Regions from separate parts of the Mesorhizobium sp. M1066 genome, predicted to be linked through region 2. Evidence: predicted binding sites of a transcription regulator. Region 2 holds the regulator's gene; each other region holds the start of a gene.

Region 1 (6,957 bases), on a different contig from region 2:
CTTCAGCCCACTCCAGCACATCCTGCCGCCGATAGAATGAGTGCGGATCGCCAGTCGTCTTCGTGGATGCCAGAAGCTTGCACAGCAGCGTGCTTCCGGTCCTCGGCGTGCCGCAGATAATGTATCCGTCGAACATGTTGCGGCCCATGTTGCTCGTCAAAGGCAGGGCTGTTGCCCCTGGTAAAGATGGCCGCCGCTATAGCTGAAATCTTTGCTGGATGCGACGTCACGGCTGTCGCTTTTAAATGCCTCTCTCAGACAAAATATCTGCCGGCGGGGGTCAAATTACCGGTTGCGCACCACCACGCACGCCCCACCGATGCTTTGCAATTTCTGGCAGATGACATTGGCGTCAGCGCGGTGGTCGACACCGATACGGACCGCATAGATACCCCGCCGGCCGATTGGCGTGCGCACCCGGCTGACCACCGGATCGTGCCCGTTGAGCAGGGCCGGGAACCGGCTCCTTACCCTGAGCCACTGGTTGATCGCGGCACTGCGGCGGAAATTGCCGGCCACCTGGATGCCCCACGGCTTTACGTTGATCGAAGCCATCGCCACCGTCCGCGACATGATCACCGGCAGTTTTCGGCAAGCGACGGCAAAATCCGCCTTTGCGTCGAGCGGCTCGACCTTTCCGGCATAGGCCCGGTCCGTGAACTTGTCGGCTGGTTCGCCCATGATGTCGAAGACATAGCTTTCGGTCTCCATCGGCAGGAAGCCGCCGGAGCCGAGCCAGCGCGACACCCGGCTCTCGCCGGCATTGTAGGCTGCGGCCGCCAGTCCGAGATTGCCAAAGCCGGTTTTCATTTCGGCGAGATATTTCGCCGAAGCCGGGATCGCCTGGTTGATGTCGAAGGAATTGGCGAGCCCGCGCATCTTGGCGGTGCCCGGCATGAACTGGGCAATGCCTTCGGCGCCGACCGGGCTGACGGCGTTGGGATCGAAACGGCTTTCCTTCCAGATCAGCCGGGCGAAGAAATCCCTGGGCAGGCCGTTCTGGTCGGCATGCGCCTGGATCAGGTTGCAGACCTTGTCGATAAGCCGTTGCTTGGCGGATTGCGGCGGATCGGCCTGAGCCAGCGTCGACCAGACCAGCCCACACAGCAGGATCAGCGTCGCCCATAGGAAACGCTGCATTTGACCTACTCTGCCGCGGCCTTGCCGCCGCGACCGAACCGCTGTTCGATATAGTCGGCGACCATTTTCTCGAAATCCGCGGCGATCGACGGCCCGCGCAGCGTCGCCGCCTTTTTGCCGTCGACGAAGACAGGCGCGGTCGGCATTTCGCCCGTGCCGGGCAGCGAAATGCCGATATCGGCATGCTTGGACTCGCCAGGGCCGTTGACGATGCAACCCATCACCGCGACCTTGAGGTTCTCGACGCCGGGGTATTTGTCGCGCCACACGGGCATGTTCTTCCTGAGATCGGCCTGGATGTTCTGGGCGAGCTCCTGAAACACGGTGGAGGTGGTGCGGCCGCAGCCGGGGCAAGCGGCAACAATCGGCACGAACTGCCTGAACCCCATGGTCTGCAGCAATTCCTGCGACACCTGCACCTCACGTGTGCGATCGCCATTCGGCTCCGGCGTCAGCGAAATGCGAATGGTGTCGCCAATGCCTTGCTGGAGCAGGATGCCCATGGCGGCCGACGAAGCCACGATGCCTTTCGAGCCCATGCCGGCTTCGGTGAGGCCGAGATGCAGCGCATGGTCGGAGCGGGTGGCGAGTTCGGTATAGACGGCGATCAGGTCCTGCACGCCGCTGACCTTGGCCGACAGGATGATTTTCTCGCGGCCGAGGCCGATCTCCTCGGCCATCTCGGCCGACAGGATCGCCGATTGCACGATCGCCTCACGCGTCATTTCCTGCGCCGTCAGCGGAAAACCCTGGGCCTGGTTGTCGTCCATCAGCCGGGTCAGCAGTTCCTGGTCAAGCGAGCCCCAGTTGACGCCGATACGCACCGGCTTATCGTGTTTGATCGCCATCTCGACAATCGCCGCGAACTGCCGGTCCTTCTTGTCCTTGAAGCCGACATTGCCCGGATTGATGCGGTATTTGGCCAGCGCCTCGGCGCAGGCCGGGTGATCGGCCAAAAGCTTGTGGCCGATATAGTGGAAATCGCCAACCAGCGGCACGTTGATACCAAGCCGCTGAAGCCGCTCATGAATGCGCGGCACGGCGGCGGCGCTCTCGTCGCGATCGACGGTGATGCGCACGATCTCCGAGCCGGCCCGGTGCAGTGCTGCGACCTGCGCAACCGTCTGGTCGATATCGGCCGTATCGGTGTTGGTCATCGATTGGACGACAACGGGCGCACCGCCGCCGACGACCACGCCGCCGACATCGACGCCGACCGACGTGCGGCGGGGGAAAGGAGAGGAAAAATATCCGGTCATGCCGGCAGCCTTTTGTCTCTGGAGCATCTTGTGTCCTGCATGGACGCACAACGACGCCCCGGGCCGATGCGCTGAGGTCCGGGCATGAGGTGGAGGAGCAAAGATGGCTTGTCAATGGCGACAGGTCGCCACTGGCCGGAATCGCCCGCCGCCAGAGGCCAGGAAACACTCGATGATCTGGCGAAACGAGCGACGGCCGAAGCGGAAATTGAGCCGGTGCAAGTCCAGCTTCGGCTGACAGACCGGTGCTGGAAATCAAAACCCTCCACACCGGCGGCGTGGTGCCGCCGGGAAAAGAGGCCGCGGATATTGGGCGGCTATGTCAGGAGGGTATCAATGCGTGGTCGGTTTGCCTCTCAGTTTTTCAATCTCGTCCTTGAGTGCCAGCTTGCGTCGCTTGAGATTCACGATTTCGAGGTCGTCGACCGATGGATGATTCATCGCGTCATCGATTTCACGCTCGATGTCGCCGTGTTTCCGCTGCAACTCATCAAGATGGGATGCAAGAGACATGATTGGTTCTCCCTTTCATGGTTTTCCTCGATTGCAACCGTCACGGCGCGTCCACCGCAGGTTCGCTTCTGTGACGGCACGGTGACAGTGTGTCACCTTCCGCGGGCGATGTCGAATGATCCGTGGTAGCATTCCACGACACTTTGAAATGTGATATGGGCTGCACGCCGGTGACAAAACACCCGGCCCCGCCCAATCAGGCCCAGCTTTGGGCGCCGCAGACGTGCAGACGGTAGAGAATGTCCGATCAGGAACAGGCCGATATTCGCCTTGAATTTTCCCGCCTGAAGCAGGAACACGCCGATTTCGATGCCGCCATCAACGCGATGATCGCCATGGCCTGCGATCCGCTGCAGATCCAGCGCATGAAGAAGAAGAAGCTGTTCCTCAAGGATCGGCTGATGGCACTGGAAGACAAGATCATTCCCGACATCATTGCGTGAGTTGGCATTCGCTCGCTCGCGCGCTACCCGGCGATCGAAAGCTTTGCGGCACGATCACGCAGCAGGCCGATGAGTTCGCCGGTCCGCTCCTCGGACGTATCGATGGGGACCACTAGGCACATCGTCGCCTCGACCTTGCCCGGCGCTGAAAACACCGGTGCGGCAAGGCACTTCGTATAGGCATCGACAAGGCCCGAAGTGACGCAATAGCCGGTGACCTGCGCTTTTGCGATGTCGGCGACGAAATCGTCAAGCCGCAGTTTGCGCCCGTCGGGCAGCACGAGGTCGTCGTTTGACACCATGTCTTCGATCTCAGCCTTCTCCAGCCCCGCCAGAAGCAGCCGCCCCGAGGCTGTCCAGGGCAGCGGTATCTGCAAGCCGGTGGCGGAACTGATGCGGAACGGTCTGGTGCCGGGACTCGCATGGACGATCGTATAGCGGCCGCTCTGCAGCATGCACAATTCGGAAGTCTCGCCGGTCTCGCGCGACAGATTGTCGACCTCCTGGCGCCCCCGCCTCAACAGGTCGTTGCCCCGCACATAGTCCATTCCGTAGAGATAGAGCTTCTTGCCGAAATAGACGCGATTGCCGTCGCCTTCCATTTCCAGCAGTCCCGCATCGACCAGCGACCGCACCAGCGTATAGGTCGTCGAGCGGGGCGCGTTCACGCCCTTGGCAAGGTCGCCAATGCCGATCGCGCGCTGGGTCGTGTGAAGAAACTCCAGAATCTCGAGCACCCGGTTGAGCCCCTTTTCACGGGAGCCCGAAATCTTCTCGCCGGCTGAAAGTGCCGAGGCATTGCCATCTTGCATTGTTGATTCCCGGTGTTAGTATCTGTCCTGTACAGGATACACGCGTCGCTTGTAAGAGACAATCGCTTCGGCGTCACTGACGCGTGTATTGCCTGTGCAAGGGGAACACAAACGAAAGGAGGTCGCCGTGAACGACACATCCGGAAGACGTGATTTTCTGAAATTGGGAATGGCGGGACTGGCGACGGCCGGCGTCGTGGGTGCGGCGGTAGCCGTCGATGCCCAGAAGGCCGCTGCCCAGGCAGCACCCGACAGCCTGCTGCGCACCGTGCTCGATCGCGGCAAGCTGATCGTCGGCACCGGCAGCACCAACGCGCCGTGGCACTTCGAGAACGATGCCGGCGAACTCGTCGGCATGGACATCACCATGGGGCGCATTCTTGCCAAGGGCCTTTTCGACGATCCGACCAAGGTCGAGTTCGTGATGCAGGATCCGGCACAGCGCATCCCCAACGTCACCACCAACAAGGTCGACATCACCATTCAGTTCATGACGATGAGCGCCCAGCGCTCGCAGCTGGTCAATTTTTCCCGGCCTTACTACGTCGAGGGCGTCGCCCTGCTGAGCCTTCCGACCGCCGAGAACAAGACCTTCGACAAGCTGCTTGCCGGCGGCTCGGCGACACGCGTCTCCATCCTGCAGAATGTCGATGCCGAGGCGCAGGTGCATTCGGTGCTGCCCGAGTGCCAGGTTATGCAGATCGATACCCAGGCCAACGTGCTGCAGGCATTGGAATCGAAACGCGTCGATGCTGCTGCCGTCGATCTGTCCACGGTGCGCTGGCTCGCCTCGCGCAATCCGGACAGATATTTCGACGCCGGCAAGAGCTGGCTGAGCATGCTTTATGGCGCGGCACTCCGGCAAGGCGACCTTGACTGGCTGACCTTCGTCAACTCGACCTTCACCATCGCCATGTTCGGCCACGAAAACGCACTCTACGATGCCGCCTTCAAGGACTATTTTGGACAGGAGCCGCCAGCGCGCCATCCCGGCTTCCCAGCCATCTGACCTGCCGGGTGGAGGGCGTATCCAGCGCCCTTCCACCTCCCTAGAGCAATTCCAGGAAACGTGTGAAACGGTTTTCCGTCCGGAATTGCGTCAAAACAAAGAGTTAGAACGGGTCGCCGTTTCCGTGAAACGGTGAACTGCTCTAAGCCTGCGGCACTGAGGCGGACGCATGGGCTATGCCCTTAATTTCAACCTGATCTGGCGGCACTTCGACAAGCTGTGGGGCGGACTGCTGCTCAGTCTCGAACTCGCCGTCATATCGATCGCCATCGGCACCGTCATCGGCCTGGTTCTGGCGGTCTGGTATGTGTCTGCCGGACGCATCGTGCGCACCATCATCGCCGCCTACGTCGAATTCATCCGCAATGTGCCGCTGATCCTGCTCGTCTACCTCGTCTTCTACGGCTTGCCGACAGTGGTCGACATCGCCTACAGCGCGCCGACCTCGTTCGTCGTCACGCTCTCGCTCTACAGCGGCGCGTATCTGGTCGAGGTGTTCCGCTCCGGGCTCGAGGCCGTTCCGCGCGGACAGCTGGACGCCGGCAAGGCGATCGGCCTGACGCCCTGGCAAAGGCTGCTCAACGTGCGCCTGCCGACGATGCTGCGCATCACGCTGCCGGCATTGTCCAACACCTTCATATCGCTGTTCAAGGATACGTCCGTCGCGTCGGTCATCTCGGTGCCGGAACTGACCTACGGCGCCCAGTGGATCAACTTCAACACCTTCCGCATCGTCGAGGTCTATCTCGTGGTGACGGCGATGTATCTGGTGACCGGCTACATCTTGCTTTTTGCGCTTCGGCTTGTCGAGCGCCGGTTCAGGGCGGCGCGCTGACATGCTGACCCAGATCGCCTATGCCTTGCCTTTCCTCGCCCAGGGCTTTGCGCTGACACTGTGGGTATCCCTGCTGGTCGTGGTGTTTTCGCTGATTGCCGGCGTGATCATGGGCGTCGGTCTGGTCTATGGCCCGGTCCCGTTGCAATGGGCCGTGCGCATCTTCAGCGACACCATCCGCGGCATCCCGATGCTGGTGCTCATCTTCTTTGTCTATTACGGACTGCCGGCCGTCGGGCTTCATCTGCCGTCGTTCTGGGCTGCCGTGCTGGCGCTGACCCTGTTCAAGACGGCGCAGGTCGTCGAATATCTCAGGGGTGCGGTCGGCTCCATTCCGAAGGGTCAGTCCGAGGCGGCGATGGCTATCGGACTGACCTTTCGCCAGCGCCTGGCCTACGTCATTTTCCCACAGGCGTTCAGGCGCTTCCTGCCGCCCTGGATCAACGGCGTCACCGATGCGGTCAAGGGCAGCGCGCTGGTATCGCTGCTCGGCATCACCGACCTGATGCAGGCCATCAACCAGGTCATCGGCCGCACCTACGAGGCCATGCCGCTCTATATTCTCGGCGCGCTCATCTACTTCGCGGTCAACTATGCCCTTTCGCTCGCCAGCCGGCGGCTCGAGCGGCGTTTCTCCTTCATCCGGGAATAGCAATGTCCACAAGTCCGAAAAACACCCCGGCCCTTCTCGACGTCCAGGACGTTTCCAAAGCCTTTGGGATCGTCCAGGTCCTGCGTTCGATCAGCCTGCAGGTGGCGAAGGGGGAGGTGGTGACGGTCATCGGCCCCTCCGGCAGCGGCAAAACCACGCTGCTGCGTTGCGTCAACTTTCTCGAAAGCTATGACAGTGGTTCGATTCGCATCGACGGCAAGGAGGTCGGCTTTCGCGAAGCCGGAACCCGCCAGCGTCGCAGCGAACGCGATCTCGCCGCGATGCGCGCCGAGA
Region 2 (6,957 bases):
AATTCCTTCCGCTGTTCTTGAACCAGGACCTCGAAATTGTGCTGGAACGGTGCTGGCGCAGCCTCTGTGATTGGCGCAAGCCGATCCAACCCGTCGCGTTCCGCCTCCAGCCGCGAGGCGCTGGCCTTCAAAGCGATCGACTGTCTCGTCAGCCGGTTGAGTTCGGCTTGCGCGGCTGTTCGATCCAGCAGGATCAGTTCCTGGGCCTGTTGCACGCGATCACCCTCATGGACGAGCAACTCTTGGATGATGCCGCCCTCGGGATGCTGGATGAGGATGTTCCCGCCTGTCGCCGAGATCGTGCCTTGCGTGATGACCGCGCCGGACAACGGTGCACTGACCGCCCAATAGCCAAAGCAACCCACCAATATCGCTATTGCCGCGTATCCGGCGAATGCCACCCGGCGAATGTCGGTGCGTGCTGTGCCTTCCCGGACGAGGCTCTGCGCTGTCATCTTCTACGATCCAAAGCGGACGCTATGAGGGGTGCTGCGGATCGTCGTGGCAAAAGACCCTGTCACCGCCATGCTGCGCTGTGGGGCAAGGCCGATGCCGGCGATCGGCTGCCGCATCACGTCGCCGCTTGGACCGAAGGCTTCGATCACTCCGCTGCGCAGAAGCATCACGCGGTCGCAGGCTGCGGCGACCGAAGGGCGGTGCGTTATCACGATTGTCGTAACGCCCGCCGCTTTCGCGGCGGCAAGCACTTCTTCGAGCGCGGCTTCGCCGCCGCCGTCGAGATGGGTACTGGGCTCATCCAGAACGAGGACATGCGGATTGCCGTAAAAAGCGCGCGCCAGCCCGATCCTTTGGCGTTCGCCGCCCGACAGTGTTCTGTCCGACGGACCTATTCTGGTCTGGTAGCCGTCTCGCTGCTCCAGTATCAGCTCATGCGCCCGGGCATTCTTTGCTGCCTCGACGATCGAGGCGTCATTCGCATCGGGTTCAAAGCGGGCGATATTTTCCGCGATCGATCCGGGAAAGAGCTCCACCTCCTGAGCGAGATATCCGATATGCCGGCCAAGCTGCTTCTCGTCCCAGGTTCTGAGATCGGCGCCGTCAATCCTGACGCAGCCGCTGGTTGCCTGAATCGCACCGACAAGTAATCTTGCCAGGGTGGACTTTCCGGCTCCGCTCGGACCTATTATCGCCACCGCTTCGCCTGCGCCGATGCGGAAGTTCAGTCTCTTGATGATGGGTTCGGTGCCGGGTGTGGCGTTCGGCGCGACAAAGATGAGGCCCTGCACGACAATTTCGCCGGACGGGTCCGCCAAGGTCAATTTTTGCGCATGCGCCGGATGGGCGGAAAACGCCTTGTCCAACCGCTTCCACGATCGTCTGGCGTCGACGATCTGCCGCCATGACCCGATCAGTTGGTCGAGCGGCTGCAGCGCGCGGGACGACACCAGGGAAGACGCGAAGATCATGCCGGCCGTCATCTTCCCTTGCAGCACGAGCCATGCTCCGACACCCAGTATTGCCAGCTGAAGCATCATGCGTACGGCTCGCGACGTTCCACTGAAAATCGCGTTGGCCATCGACGAACGGTCATGCAGGACTAGCGCCTCCGCCACGTGCCTTCCCCACACTCGCGCGGCGTTTTGGATCATGCCCATGGCGCGCAGCGTCTCTGCATTCCGGGCAAAGGCCTGCTCCGACAGACTGGCAACAGCCGAGCGTTCCGCCGACAAGGCGTCATTCCTGCCGGTGGCAAACTGATTTGCCACGACCAGCGCAAGCAACAGCGCAGATCCTGCCAGCGTAAGCCAGAACAGCAAAGGATGGATGAGGTACAGCAGGGCGAGGAAGAACGGAGCAAACGGCAGGTCGAACAAGACCGCCGCGCCGCGTGACCTGATGAAGGCGCATACCGAGGCAAGGTCGCGCAGTGGAGACAGGGCCGCTCCCGCGGCGTACTTAGCCTCCAGCGAGACGGCGAATGTCCTCGCGCCCAGTCTGTTGTCGACAATGGCTGCAACGCGCTGCGTGTAAACGGAGCGGACCGCATCGAGGAGACCGAGAAAGGCGAGTGCGAGAACCGCGATAGCAGAGAGGTAAAGAAGCGTCTCGACGCTGGAGGAAGGCAGGACGCGGTCATAGACCTGCAAGAGATAAAGGGGGATCACCAATAGCAGGATGTTGATGAGGAACGAAAAAACACCGACATCGGCGATGGCGCGCATCAAGACTGCCCGCAGATCAGACCATGCAATCATTCCCGCGCTCCTAACGGCTCATGGCCCCAACATCAGGGCGTCGCTTAGACCGAATGGTCGCCGGCGATGTCCAAGGGGTGGTGCTGCAGGTCGTCCAGCGTATAGGCGCGGATGTAGTCGATCTTCATCTCCGCTGGCGTAGCCAGATGGTCAGGAGGCTGGCCGGCAATGCCGCCCACCGCGAGATTGGCCAGCATATACATAGGATCGTGCATGTCGGCCGGCGTCGCTGCTTGAGCGACCTTTACACCATCATAGGTCCAGACAAGCTCATCCTTCGTCCAGAGCAGGCCATAGGTGTGGAAACCGTCGGTATCCGCAACGTTCACCGTTGACGAAACCTTCGTGTGCGCTCCCGTCTCATTGGAATGCGCCGTCATGTAGAGCGTGTTCGGGTCCTGGCCACGCGTTTCGACAACGTCCAGCTCCGGCGGCCACGATCCGTCCTCCGGAAGCAGCCAGAACGCCGGCCAGGCTCCGGCTGTTTCAGGGAGATCCGCCCGCATTTCGAAATAGCCGTAGGTTTGCGAGAAGGTGTCGTGGGTCGTCAGGATCCCCGAGGTGTATTCGTAGTTGTTGATCAGAGGCTTGATGTCCTCCGGCGCCTGCGCGGCGGTGATGGTGAGGACGCCGTTCTCAACGCTGAACGGATGGACCGAACTCGTTGGGCCATAATTGGCGTCGATATACCACTGCAACTCACCATTGCTGCTCAACGTGCTGCCGTTCGGCGCTCCCCACCAGAAATTGGAATTCCAGGTGCCGTCCTGCCCGTCCCGAAGGCTCAGCGTGTTGAAATCGTCGGAGAAGGACAGCGTCATTGCGGACTTGTCGATCGGAAGTTCGAACTGGGTGGGCTGCAGCTTGTCGATGGTCGTATTCTTGAACACCAGGATCTCGTCGGATCCGAGGTTCAGCATCACGTTCGATTCCACCTGGACCATCTGTGAACGGACGGCATCGAACGAAGTGAAGTCGTAGCCGTCAAGCCGGACCGCATCGGTCGCACCGAAGTCGAAGATAAGATCGCTTCCATTACCTTTGGAGATGGCGAAAGTATCGGCGCCATCGCCGCCGATCAGGACATCATTTCCCTTGCCGCCATCCAGCGTCTGGTGACCCGACCCGCCCTTGATGATGTTGTCCACCGCATTTCCGAACGCAAATCGGTTGGTGCCGGTAACGACGAGGTTCTCGAAATTGTCGGGGAGCTTGTAGCTCATCCATGTGTCGATCGTGTCGATCCCTGCCCCAGGATCCTCGACCACCTTATTGTTGGTGGAATAGAGATGATAGTAGTCGTCGCCGGCGCCACCGTAGATCGTGACATTGACGCCGGTGTCTCCCCAGAAGGAGTCGTTGCCGGAGGTGCCATGCAGTTCCGGTCCAGACCCGGTGGCCGAGAACCAATGAGTGGAAGCGCTGGTGTAGGCAAGAGGGATGCCCTTGGCGTTTAAGACCGTGCTCATCAGAAATCCTTCCTCATGGCGTCCGACCTGGTCAAAGGTCCGGCGACAGCTTTCAAAGCAACGTTGCAAAGAACGAGATCGTTCCACGGAATCGTCATTAGATCCGAGATCGCATTGAACAATCGAAAGACGAGCAATGAATAGATAGGAAAGGATTCGCAGCTTGAGGTAATTTATTAAAATTGTATATTTATGCAGAATACGCGTCATTCGACGAACGTATATCTAAATTAACTCAAATTCATTCTGGTCGGAGTCTGCGGGAAAGATGACGACGTATCAAGTAATTCGCCGTGCTTCCTGGCCAGCCGGGGCCCAATAGAGAGTTTGGGAGATCGGGAAACGCGAGAAGCTGCCTGTCGCTTTGGCCCAAATGCAGTCATTCGAAACCTGATGAGGATGACCGCTCCTGGCGTCACGTGCTCGCTCCCCATCGATGAGACGAGTGCAACATTCCACCGGCTGTTGGCGACCGCGTGCTAATCGAGTTTTCCCGATCTATCGGGACGGAACAGCCACCTAGTCTTCCCTGATCGCGTAGCCCGCCCCGCGGATCGTGCGGATGACATCAGGCATGCGGCCGTTGTTGACCGCCTTGCGCAACCGCCCGACATGTACGTCGACCGTGCGCTCATCGATGTAGATCGTTTCGCCCCAGACATTGTCGAGCAGCTGGCTGCGCGAGAACACGCGGCCTGGATGGCGCATCATGAATTCGAGCAGGCGGAATTCCGTCGGCCCAAGCCGGATCTCGCTCTTCTTGCGATAGACACGGTGCGACTCGCGATCGAGCACGATGTCGCCGACCTTGAGCACGCTGGACAGCACTTCCGGCTTGGCCCGGCGCAGCAGCGCCTTGACCCTGGCCATGAACTCCGGCGTCGAGAAAGGCTTGACCAGATAGTCGTCGGCACCGGTCGACAGGCCGCGCACGCGGTCGCTTTCCTCGCCTCGCGCGGTCAGCATGATGATCGGCAGCCGCTCGGTCTCGGGACGCATTCGCAGGCGCCGGCATAGTTCGATACCGGAAACCGCGGGCACCATCCAGTCGAGCACCAGAAGGTCGGGAACGTTCTCCTGCAGTCGGATCTCGGCCTCGTCGCCGCGCGTCACCACCTCGACCTGGTAGCCTTCGGATTCGAGGTTGTAGCGGAGCAGCACGCCTAGCGGCTCCTCATCCTCCACCACCATGATGCGTGGTGCGATCATCGGCTGGTCACCCCTGTTATGCCGCTGGCGCGGACATTGCCGTCTCGTCCTGCTTCGGACGATTGGCTGGCAACTGCGTGCCGGTCAAAACATAATAGGCATTCTCGGCGATGTTGGTCACGTGATCGCCGATCCGCTCGAGGTTCTTGGCGCAGAACAACAAGTGCGTGCACGCCGTGATGTTGCGGGGATCTTCCATCATGTAGGTCAGCAGCTCGCGGAACACCGAGGTGTATTTGACGTCGATGCGTTCGTCATTGTTTCTGAGCGTGGCAAGCGCTGCCGCGTCAGCGGCGGCATACTCGTCGACGACCCCCTGCACCTGGATCAGCACCAGCTGCGCCATCGCGTCGATCGAATGCGAAAGGTCGTGTGGCGTAACGCTCAGCCCGACAGTGCCGACGCGCTTGGCGATGTTCTTGGCCAGGTCACCGATGCGCTCGAGGTCGCCGGCCATGCGGATCGAACCGACCACCGCACGCAGATCGTTGGCCATTGGCTGGCGCTTGGCGATCAGCGTGATGGCGCGATCGTCCAGCTCGCGCTGGCGTGCATCCATGATGGCATCGTCGGAAACCACGCGCTGCGCCAGCGCATTGTCCGAATTGAGCAAAGCCTTGGTCGAGCCACTGACCATCGAACGGGCGAGATCGCCCATGTCGCGGATCAGTTGGCTGATCTGCTCCAGATCCTCATCGAAAGATGCGACGGTATGTTCACCCATGATCTTCGTCCCTCGTATGCCTGAGCTCAGCCGAACCGGCCGGTGATGTAGTCCTGGGTGCGTTTGTCGTCGGGGGTGGTGAACATCTTGTCGGTGGCGCCCTCCTCGACCAAATAGCCTAGATGGAACATCGCGGTGCGCTGCGACACGCGTGCTGCCTGCTGCATCGAATGGGTGACGATGACGATCGTATAGTTCTGACGCAGTTCGTCGATCAGTTCCTCGACGCGAGCAGTGGCGATCGGGTCGAGCGCCGAACACGGTTCGTCCATCAGGATCACCTCGGGTGACACGGCGATGGCGCGTGCAATGCACAGACGCTGCTGCTGGCCACCGGAAAGACCCGTGCCAGGTTCCTGCAAACGGTCCTTCACCTCGTTCCAGATCGCCGCCTTTTTCAAGCTCGACTCGACGATCTGATCCATGTCGGCCTTGCGCTTGGCCAATCCGTGGATGCGCGGCCCATAGGCGACGTTCTCGTAGATCGACTTGGGGAACGGATTGGGTTTCTGAAACACCATGCCGACGCGCGCCCTGAGTTCGACGACATCGATGTTCTTGTCGTAAATGTCTTCTTCGTCGAGCGTGATCTTGCCGGTTACCCGTGCTGAATCGATGGTGTCGTTCATGCGGTTGAGGCAGCGCAGGAAGGTGGACTTGCCGCAGCCGGAGGGGCCGATCAGCGCCGTCACCTGATTCAGGCGGACGTCGAGATTGACGTCGAACAGCGCCTGCTTCTCGCCATAGAACACGCCGACCTTGTCGCCGCGCATTTTGATCACTTCGTTCGACTTCATCTTGTCGCCCACTGCGTTTTCAAGGGACTGTTCGGTCATGATGTTCATACCAAAATGCCTTTTTTCTACCAGCGCCGCTCGAACCGACGCCGAAGCACGATCGCGGTGATGTTCATGGCCATGAGGAAGACGAGCAGGATGATGATGGCGCCCGACATGCGCTCGACGAAGGCGCGTTCGGCCTCGTTCGCCCACATATAGATCTGCACTGGCAGCGCGGTGGCCGGATCGAAAGGCGTCGTCGGTGGATCGGCGACGAAGGCGACCATGCCGATCAAGAGCAGCGGTGCGGTTTCGCCGAGCGCACGCGCAAGACCGATGATGGTGCCGGTGAGAATGCCGGGTGCGGCAAGCGGCAGGATGTGCTGGAACACCATCTGCATCTTGGAGGCGCCAAGACCGAGGGCTGCCGAGCGGATCGACGGCGGCACCGCGGCAAGTGCGGCGCGCGTCGCGATGATGATCGTCGGCAACGTCATCAGCGTCAGCACCAGGCCGCCGACGAAAGCGGCGGAGCGCGGCATGCCCAGGAAATTGATGAA
Region 3 (6,957 bases), on a different contig from region 2:
GGAGATGGAGGAGATCGAGATTTCGAGCCGCCTCTATGTCGAGGACGGCGCCTATTTCATGACCGCCACCCTGCCCGCCCAGACCGAGGTCGACGATCCCTTGATGTCGCCGGTCACCTTCGTGCTTGCCGGCACAAGGCTGATCACGGTGCGCTACCACGAACCGAAAGCTTTCAAGACCTTTCCGCAGCGCGCCGAAAAGGTGGCGACCGGCTGCACCAGCGGCGACACCATCCTGATCGGCTTGCTGGAGGCGATCGTCGATCGTCTCGCCGATATCCTTGAGCGCGCCGGCCGCGACATCGAGGCTATCTCGCGCGATATATTCGAGGCGCGATCGACCAAGGTTTCCAAGCGCAATCGCGACTTCCAGGAACTCCTGAAAGCCATCGGCCGCAAGGAGGACATCGCGTCTTCGATCCGCGACAGCCTGATCTCGCTGCAGCGCCTGGCAGGCTTTTTCGCCCATGCCTCGACCCGCACCAAGATGAGCAAGGACACCAAGGCGCGCATCAAGACGCTGTCGCGCGATGTGCTGTCGCTGGCCGACCACGCCACCTTCCTGTCGCAGAAGATCTCCTTCCTGCTAGACGCCACGCTCGGCATGATCTCGATCGAGCAGAACGCCATCATCAAGATCTTCTCGGTCGCCGCCGTCATCTTCCTGCCGCCGACTTTGGTCGCCTCGATCTACGGCATGAATTTCGACATCATCCCCGAGTTGAAATGGCAACTTGGCTATCCCTTCGCCATCGCCATGATGGTGCTGTCGGCGATCCTGCCCTTCTGGTACTTCCGCCGCCGCGGCTGGCTCTGAGTGGCCCTGTCGACTGGCTGCCACAGGCTGGCGCAGTAGAAATCGCTTGACCAAATGAACGCCGGCCTGCATCCGGAAACCCCGATCCTGGGGATCGCGGGTCGACAAGCCGGATTCCAGACCATGACTGCAGAGATAAAAACATGGGCCTATGAGGACTTCATCGAGGGCGCATCGATCGACCTCGGCTCGAAACTCGTGAGTGCCGCCGAGATCGTCGAATTCGCCGGAGAATTCGACCCGCAGCCGATGCATCTCGACGAGGAAGCTGGCAAGGCCAGCATCCTTGGCGGGCTGGCCGCCTCGGGCTGGCACACCTGCGCCATGTTCATGCGCATGCTGTGCGATGCGTTCCTGCTGGACTCGACCTGCCAGGGCGCGCCCGGAGTCGATCAGGTCAAATGGAAGAAGCCGGTCCTGGCCGGCGACCAACTGACCGGCACCCTGATGGTTATTGCCAAGCGCCTGTCGAAATCGAAGCCGCAACTCGGCTTCGTCACCATGCGCAGCGAACTGTTCAACCAGCGTGGCGAAAGCGTCTTCGAGCTCGAGAACTCCGTCATGTTCCTCACGCGCGATGCCGCGGGGAGCCAAGCATGACACTGGACGAGTTCTTCCGTATCGGCACCACCGTCACGCTCGGCTCGCACACATTCGAGCCCGAGGCGATCAAGGCCTTCGCCCGTAAGTACGACCCGCAAATCTTCCACATCGACGAGGAGGCCGCGAAGAAAAGCGTGCTCGACGGCCTCTGCGCGTCTGGCTGGCACACGGCCGCGACCTGGATGAAACTCAATCTGGAAAACCGTATGGACGCCGAGGTCGCTGCGTGGAGCGGTCCCGGTCCAGTGCCGGAATTCGGCCCCTCGCCCGGCTTCAAGAATCTGAAATGGCTGAAGCCGGTCTATGCCGGGCAAACCATCACCTTCACGCGCACCGCGCTGTCGCACCGCCCAATCGCCTCACGCCCCGGTTGGCGGCTGCTGGCGCTGCGTTCGGAAGCTTTCGATTCCACCGGCGACAAGGTGCTCGAGTTCGAAAGCGCCGTTCTGGTGAAGGCCGAGTAACACCACTTTCCCTCTCCCTTCTTGTAGGAGAAGGGAGAGCACTCCTCAATGTCCTTCGAACCCAATCAGCGTCCTGACCGGCACACCGAGCGCTTCGAGCTTGGCGCGGCCGCCGAGGTCCGGCAGGTCGATGACGAAGCAGGCGGCGAGGATGTCGGCGCCGATCTGGCGCAGCAGCTTGACCGCGGCTTCAGCCGTGCCGCCGGTGGCGATCAGATCGTCGACCAGGATCACCTTCTCGCCCGGAGCAACGCCGTCCTTGTGCATCTCCATTTCGTCCAGTCCGTATTCCAGGCTGTAGGCGACGCGCACCGTTTCGTAGGGCAGCTTGCCTTTCTTGCGGATCGGCACGAAACCGGCCGAGAGCTGATGGGCGACGGCGCCGCCAAGGATGAATCCACGTGCCTCGATGCCGGCGATCTTGTCGATCTTCTGGCCGGCATAGGGATGCACCAGTTCGTCGATGGCGCGGCGGAAGGCGCGCGCATTGCCGAGCAGCGTGGTGATGTCGCGAAACAGGATGCCGGGCTTGGGATAATCCGGAATGGTGCGGATCGCGGCGAGCAATGTGTCTTCGAGGGAGGATTTCATGGGTCGAGATTACCTGAAACGGAGGTTGTTGCGCGACAATTGTTCGATCGAACTGCAGCCCATCAGCTTCATGCCGCGTTCGATCTCGACCCGCATCTGTTCAAGCGCCCGTTCGACGCCGGGCTGGCCGGCCGCCGCGAGCGGAAACAGATAATAGCGTCCGACGCCGACGGCCTTGGCACCGAGCGACAGCGCCTTCAGCACATGGGTGCCGCGCTGCACGCCGCCATCCATGATGACGTCGATCCTGTCGCCAACGGCGTCGACGATCTCGGCAAGCTGATCGAACGCCGCCCGCGAGCCATCCAGCTGCCGCCCGCCATGGTTCGACAGCACGATGCCGCTGCAGCCGATGTCGACGGCGCGTCTTGCATCCTCCACCGACATGACGCCCTTGAGGCAGAACGGACCCGACCAAAGCTTGACCATCTCGGCCACGTCGTCCCACGTCATCGACGGGTCTAGCATCTCGGTGAAGTAGCGGCTGATCGACATCGTGCCGCCGCCCATGTCGACATGCTCGTCGAGCTGCGGCAGCTTGAACCCCTCATGGGTGAAATAGTTGATCGCCCAGGCCGGCTTGAGCGCGAACTGTGCCATTCCGGCGAGATTGAGCTTGAAGGGAATGGCAAAGCCGGTGCGTTTGTCGCGCTCGCGGTTTCCCCCGGTGATGCTGTCGACGGTCAGCATCATCACCTCGACGCCAACCGACTTTGCGCGCTGCATCATCGCCCGGTTGAGGCCGCGATCCCGGTGGAAATAGAACTGGTAGACCTGTGGGCTGCTGCTGATGCCGCGCGCCTCCTCAAGGCTGACGGTGCCAAGCGAGGAGACGCCGAACATGGTGCCGTATTTGGCGGCGGCCCTGGCGACCGCGCGCTCACCCTGATGGTGGAACAGGCGCTGCAAGGCGGTCGGCGAGCAATAGAACGGCATCGCCAGCTTCTGGCCCATGACCGTCACCGACATGTCGACCTCGCTCACTCCGCGCAGCACGTTGGGAACAAGGTCGCAGGTCTCGAAGCTTTCGGTGTTGCGGCGATAGGTGACCTCATCGTCGGCCGCGCCGTCGATGTAGTTGAAGATCGGCCCGGGCAGCCGCTGCTGTGCCATCCGCCGGAAGTCGGAAAAGTTGTGACAGTCGCTGAGCCGCATCATCGAATTCCAAAGGCCATGGCGGGACGAGCTTCTCGCCACCGTTCGATGCGTCGAATATCAACCTGATACCGCCATGCCAACGGACTAATTGCCGAACTTTCGCTTGAGCACGAGCGTTAACAAAAAAGGAGCGCCTTAAGCGCCCCTTCCCGTCTAAATCCGGCTGACGAGGATTAGCTGACGAGGATTACATGCCGAGATCGGAACGAAGCTCGGCCCTGGCCACTTCATATTCAGCCTTGAAGTCGTCCCGGTTGAGCAGGACCGCGGCAATAACGCTGCCGGAAATCTTGCCCATCTCGACGTCGGACGCATAGTGGATGCCGCCGACCTCGCGGTTGTGGGCGTATTCGGCCGCTCGCGCCATGATCTCGGCGCGCTTTTCCGGAACCATATCGGACAGGATGATGCCCATCATGGTGCCGACGGTGGCGTGGCCGGACGGCCAGGAACCGGAACTCGACAGCTTGACCGCCGGCTTGACGAGGTCGCTGAGCTGGTGCGGGCGCGGGCGCTTCCAGACATCCTTGGCCGGGTCGACGACAGCCCCTTCGGTAGCCACCACGCGATCGAAGAAAGCGCTGAATTTCGGCAGCGTTTCCTTGTTGAATTTCGGCCCCATGACGTCGGCGAAGCGCCAGACATTCTCCTCGGCATCGGCCACCGCGCTGGCGACCATCTCTGGGGTGCGCGTCACCTGCAGCGTCAGCACCTCGCCGAGTTCGGCCTTGGTCTGTGCCGAATCGTTTGCCGGCGGCGGCGGCAGGATCATCGTCAGGTCGACGTCCTTGTTGGTGACGAAGGGCTGGGCGTCTTCCGCTTGCGCGGCCGAGCCGAGGATGAGCAGCAACAGGCCTGCCGCGAGCGATGCGTATCTTTTCATGAATGCGATCCTTTGATGAGAGCAGCACAGGATCGCCGGATGCGATGACGGCCATGTGACATGACCAGCCTCCGGAAATGCAAAAGGGCGCCTCTCGGCGCCCTTTGCGTTCACTTGATTGTATGGCGTAGAGAAATTCCAGGAAAAGTGTGAAACGGTTTTCCGTCCGGAATTGCGCCAAAACAAGGAGCTGGAGCGGTTCCCCGTTTCCGTGAAACGGTGAACTGCTCTAGTGGGCCACGCCTTCCCACACCTTGCGCTTGGTGAGATAGACCAGCGCGCCGAACAAAAGCAGGAACACCAGAACGCGAAACCCGGTCTTCTTGCGGTCTTCCATATGCGGCTCGGCCGCCCACGCCAGGAAGGCGGAGACGTCGCGGGAATACTGGTCGACGGTCTGCGGCGCACCGTCATCATAGGTCACCTGGCCGTCGGAGAGCGGCTTGGGCATTTTCAGCGACACGCCGGACATGAAGTACGGATTGTAGTGGGTGCCTTCCGGGATCACCATGCCGGCCGGCGGCGTCTGGTCGTAGCCGGTCAGCAGCGAGTGGATATAGTCGGGACCGCCGGCATCGTATTGTGTGAAGATGTCGAAGACGAATTGCGGAAAGCCGCGCTCCACGCCGCGAGCCTTGGCCAGCAGCGACATGTCGGGCGGGGCAGCGCCGCCATTGGAAGCAGCAGCCGCTTCCTCATTGGCGAAGGGCGGCGGGAAATGGTCGGACGGCTTGCCGGGACGGTCGAACATGTCGCCGGCATCGTTGGGGCCGTCATGGATCGTGTACTCGGCCGACAGCGTCTTGATCTGCGCATCGGAATAGCCGAGGTCCGACAGCGTGCGGAACGCCACCAGGTTCATCGAATGGCAGGCCGAGCAGACTTCCTTGTAGACCTTGAGGCCGCGCTGCAGCTGCGCCTTGTCGTAAGTGCCGAATGGGCCGGTGAAACTCCAGTCCATTTCCTTCGGCTCGTCGATCGGGAAATGCGTCGGATTGGCCACATTGTGTGCCTCTTCGGCGGCGATCGCCCGAGTGCCCGCGGCCCCAGCGGCGACGGCCACAAGGCCGATCAGCGCCAGCGAGGTGAGAATCTTCTTCATGCCAAATCCCCTTAGATTCTCTACCCGCTCAGCCTTTGGTTTCCGGAGCCGCCGTAGCGCCCGCCGGATGTCCGCTGCCGCCCTTGTTCTTCTCGAGCACCGCCTCGGTGATCGAGTTCGGCAGCCGTCGCGGCGTCTCAATCAGGCCGAGCACCGGCAGCGCGATCAGGAAGAAGGCGAAGTAGAACAACGTCGCCATCTGCGCCATGAACACGTAGCTGCCCTCCGCCGGCTGCGAGCCCAGCCAGCCAAGCAGGATGGCATCGGCCACGAACAACCAGAAGAACAGCTTGTACCAGGGCCGGTAAACGGCCGAGCGTACCTTCGAAGTGTCGAGCCACGGCACCAGGAACAACATGACGATGGCGCCGAACATGCACAGCACGCCGCCTAGCTTGGAGTTGATCGGCCCGACATTGAAGGTGATGGCGCGCAGGATCGCGTAGAACGGCAGGAAGTACCATTCGGGCACGATGTGGGCCGGCGTCTTCAGCGGGTTGGCGACGATGTAGTTGTCGGGATGGCCGAGATAGTTCGGCAGGTAGAAGACGAAATAAGCGAAGAAGAACAGGAACACGATCATGCCGAACGCGTCCTTGATGGTCGCGTAGGGGGTGAAGGCGACAGTGTCGGTCTTCGACTTGACCTCGATACCCGTCGGGTTCGACTGGCCGACGACATGCAGCGCCCAGATGTGCAAAACGACGACGCCGGCAATCATGAACGGCAACAGATAGTGCAGCGCAAAGAAGCGGTTCAGCGTCGGGTTGTCGACGGCAAAGCCGCCGAGCAGCAGCTGCTGGATCCAGTCGCCGACCAGCGGAATGGCGCTGAAGAAGCCGGTGATGACGGTGGCGCCCCAGAAGCTCATCTGGCCCCATGGCAGCACGTAGCCCATGAAGCCGGTCGCCATCATCAGGAGATAGATAATGCAGCCGAGGATCCACAGCAGCTCGCGCGGCGCCTTGTAGGAGCCGTAATAGAGGCCACGGAAGATGTGGATGTAGACGGCGACGAAGAAGAACGAGGCGCCGTTCGAATGCATGTAGCGCAGCAGCCAGCCGGAATTCACGTCGCGCATGATCTTCTCGACCGAGCCGAAGGCCAGATTGGTATCAGCCGTGTAATGCATGGCCAGCACGATGCCGGTCAGGATCTGCGCCACCAGCATGATCGAAAGGATGCCGCCAAAGGTCCACGCATAGTTGAGGTTGCGCGGCACCGGATAGGCGACGAAGCTGTCATAGACCAGCCGCGGCAGCGGCATGCGGGCGTCGAACCAGCGTCCGAGACCGGTTTTGGGCGTATAGGTCGAGTGTCCCTCGCTCATCGAAATATC

What was found. Region 2 encodes PhoB, which activates phosphate uptake and scavenging genes when phosphate is short. Its sites were predicted from a motif close to TGTCATNNANCTGTCAT; they were not measured.
Region 1: NKH52_RS32195 (YdcH family protein) is a predicted target of PhoB. The motif match lies at 2,983-2,999, and genes of this name have one in related genera.
Region 3: NKH52_RS11870 (acid phosphatase) is a predicted target of PhoB. The motif match lies at 4,561-4,577, and genes of this name have one in related genera.

What each region holds. Positions count from the first base shown of each region.
Region 1 is NZ_JAMYMR010000052.1:15,274-22,230, forward strand. Features, by position in the region: partial or broken gene NKH52_RS32180 (Stf0 family sulfotransferase) at 1-148, opposite strand, end outside; gene NKH52_RS32185 (lytic transglycosylase domain-containing protein) at 286-1,140, opposite strand; gene ispG (flavodoxin-dependent (E)-4-hydroxy-3-methylbut-2-enyl-diphosphate synthase) at 1,146-2,399, opposite strand; gene NKH52_RS32195 (YdcH family protein) at 2,733-2,912, opposite strand; gene NKH52_RS32200 (YdcH family protein) at 3,152-3,355, shown strand; gene NKH52_RS32205 (IclR family transcriptional regulator) at 3,379-4,167, opposite strand; gene NKH52_RS32210 (transporter substrate-binding protein) at 4,295-5,176, shown strand; gene NKH52_RS32215 (amino acid ABC transporter permease) at 5,346-6,011, shown strand; gene NKH52_RS32220 (amino acid ABC transporter permease) at 6,013-6,663, shown strand; gene NKH52_RS32225 (amino acid ABC transporter ATP-binding protein) at 6,666-6,957, shown strand, end outside.
Region 2 is NZ_JAMYMR010000002.1:520,614-527,570, forward strand. Features, by position in the region: gene NKH52_RS05535 (HlyD family type I secretion periplasmic adaptor subunit) at 1-455, opposite strand, end outside; gene NKH52_RS05540 (type I secretion system permease/ATPase) at 459-2,183, opposite strand; gene eglC (endo-1,3-1,4-beta-glycanase EglC) at 2,261-3,685, opposite strand; gene phoB (phosphate regulon transcriptional regulator PhoB) at 4,205-4,894, opposite strand; gene phoU (phosphate signaling complex protein PhoU) at 4,911-5,618, opposite strand; gene pstB (phosphate ABC transporter ATP-binding protein PstB) at 5,645-6,463, opposite strand; gene pstA (phosphate ABC transporter permease PstA) at 6,481-6,957, opposite strand, start outside.
Region 3 is NZ_JAMYMR010000006.1:163,136-170,092, forward strand. Features, by position in the region: gene corA (magnesium/cobalt transporter CorA) at 1-817, shown strand, start outside; gene NKH52_RS11850 (MaoC family dehydratase) at 941-1,417, shown strand; gene NKH52_RS11855 (MaoC family dehydratase) at 1,414-1,884, shown strand; gene NKH52_RS11860 (adenine phosphoribosyltransferase) at 1,930-2,475, opposite strand; gene NKH52_RS11865 (alpha-hydroxy acid oxidase) at 2,485-3,630, opposite strand; gene NKH52_RS11870 (acid phosphatase) at 3,821-4,516, opposite strand; gene NKH52_RS11875 (cytochrome c1) at 4,746-5,618, opposite strand; gene NKH52_RS11880 (cytochrome b) at 5,647-6,948, opposite strand.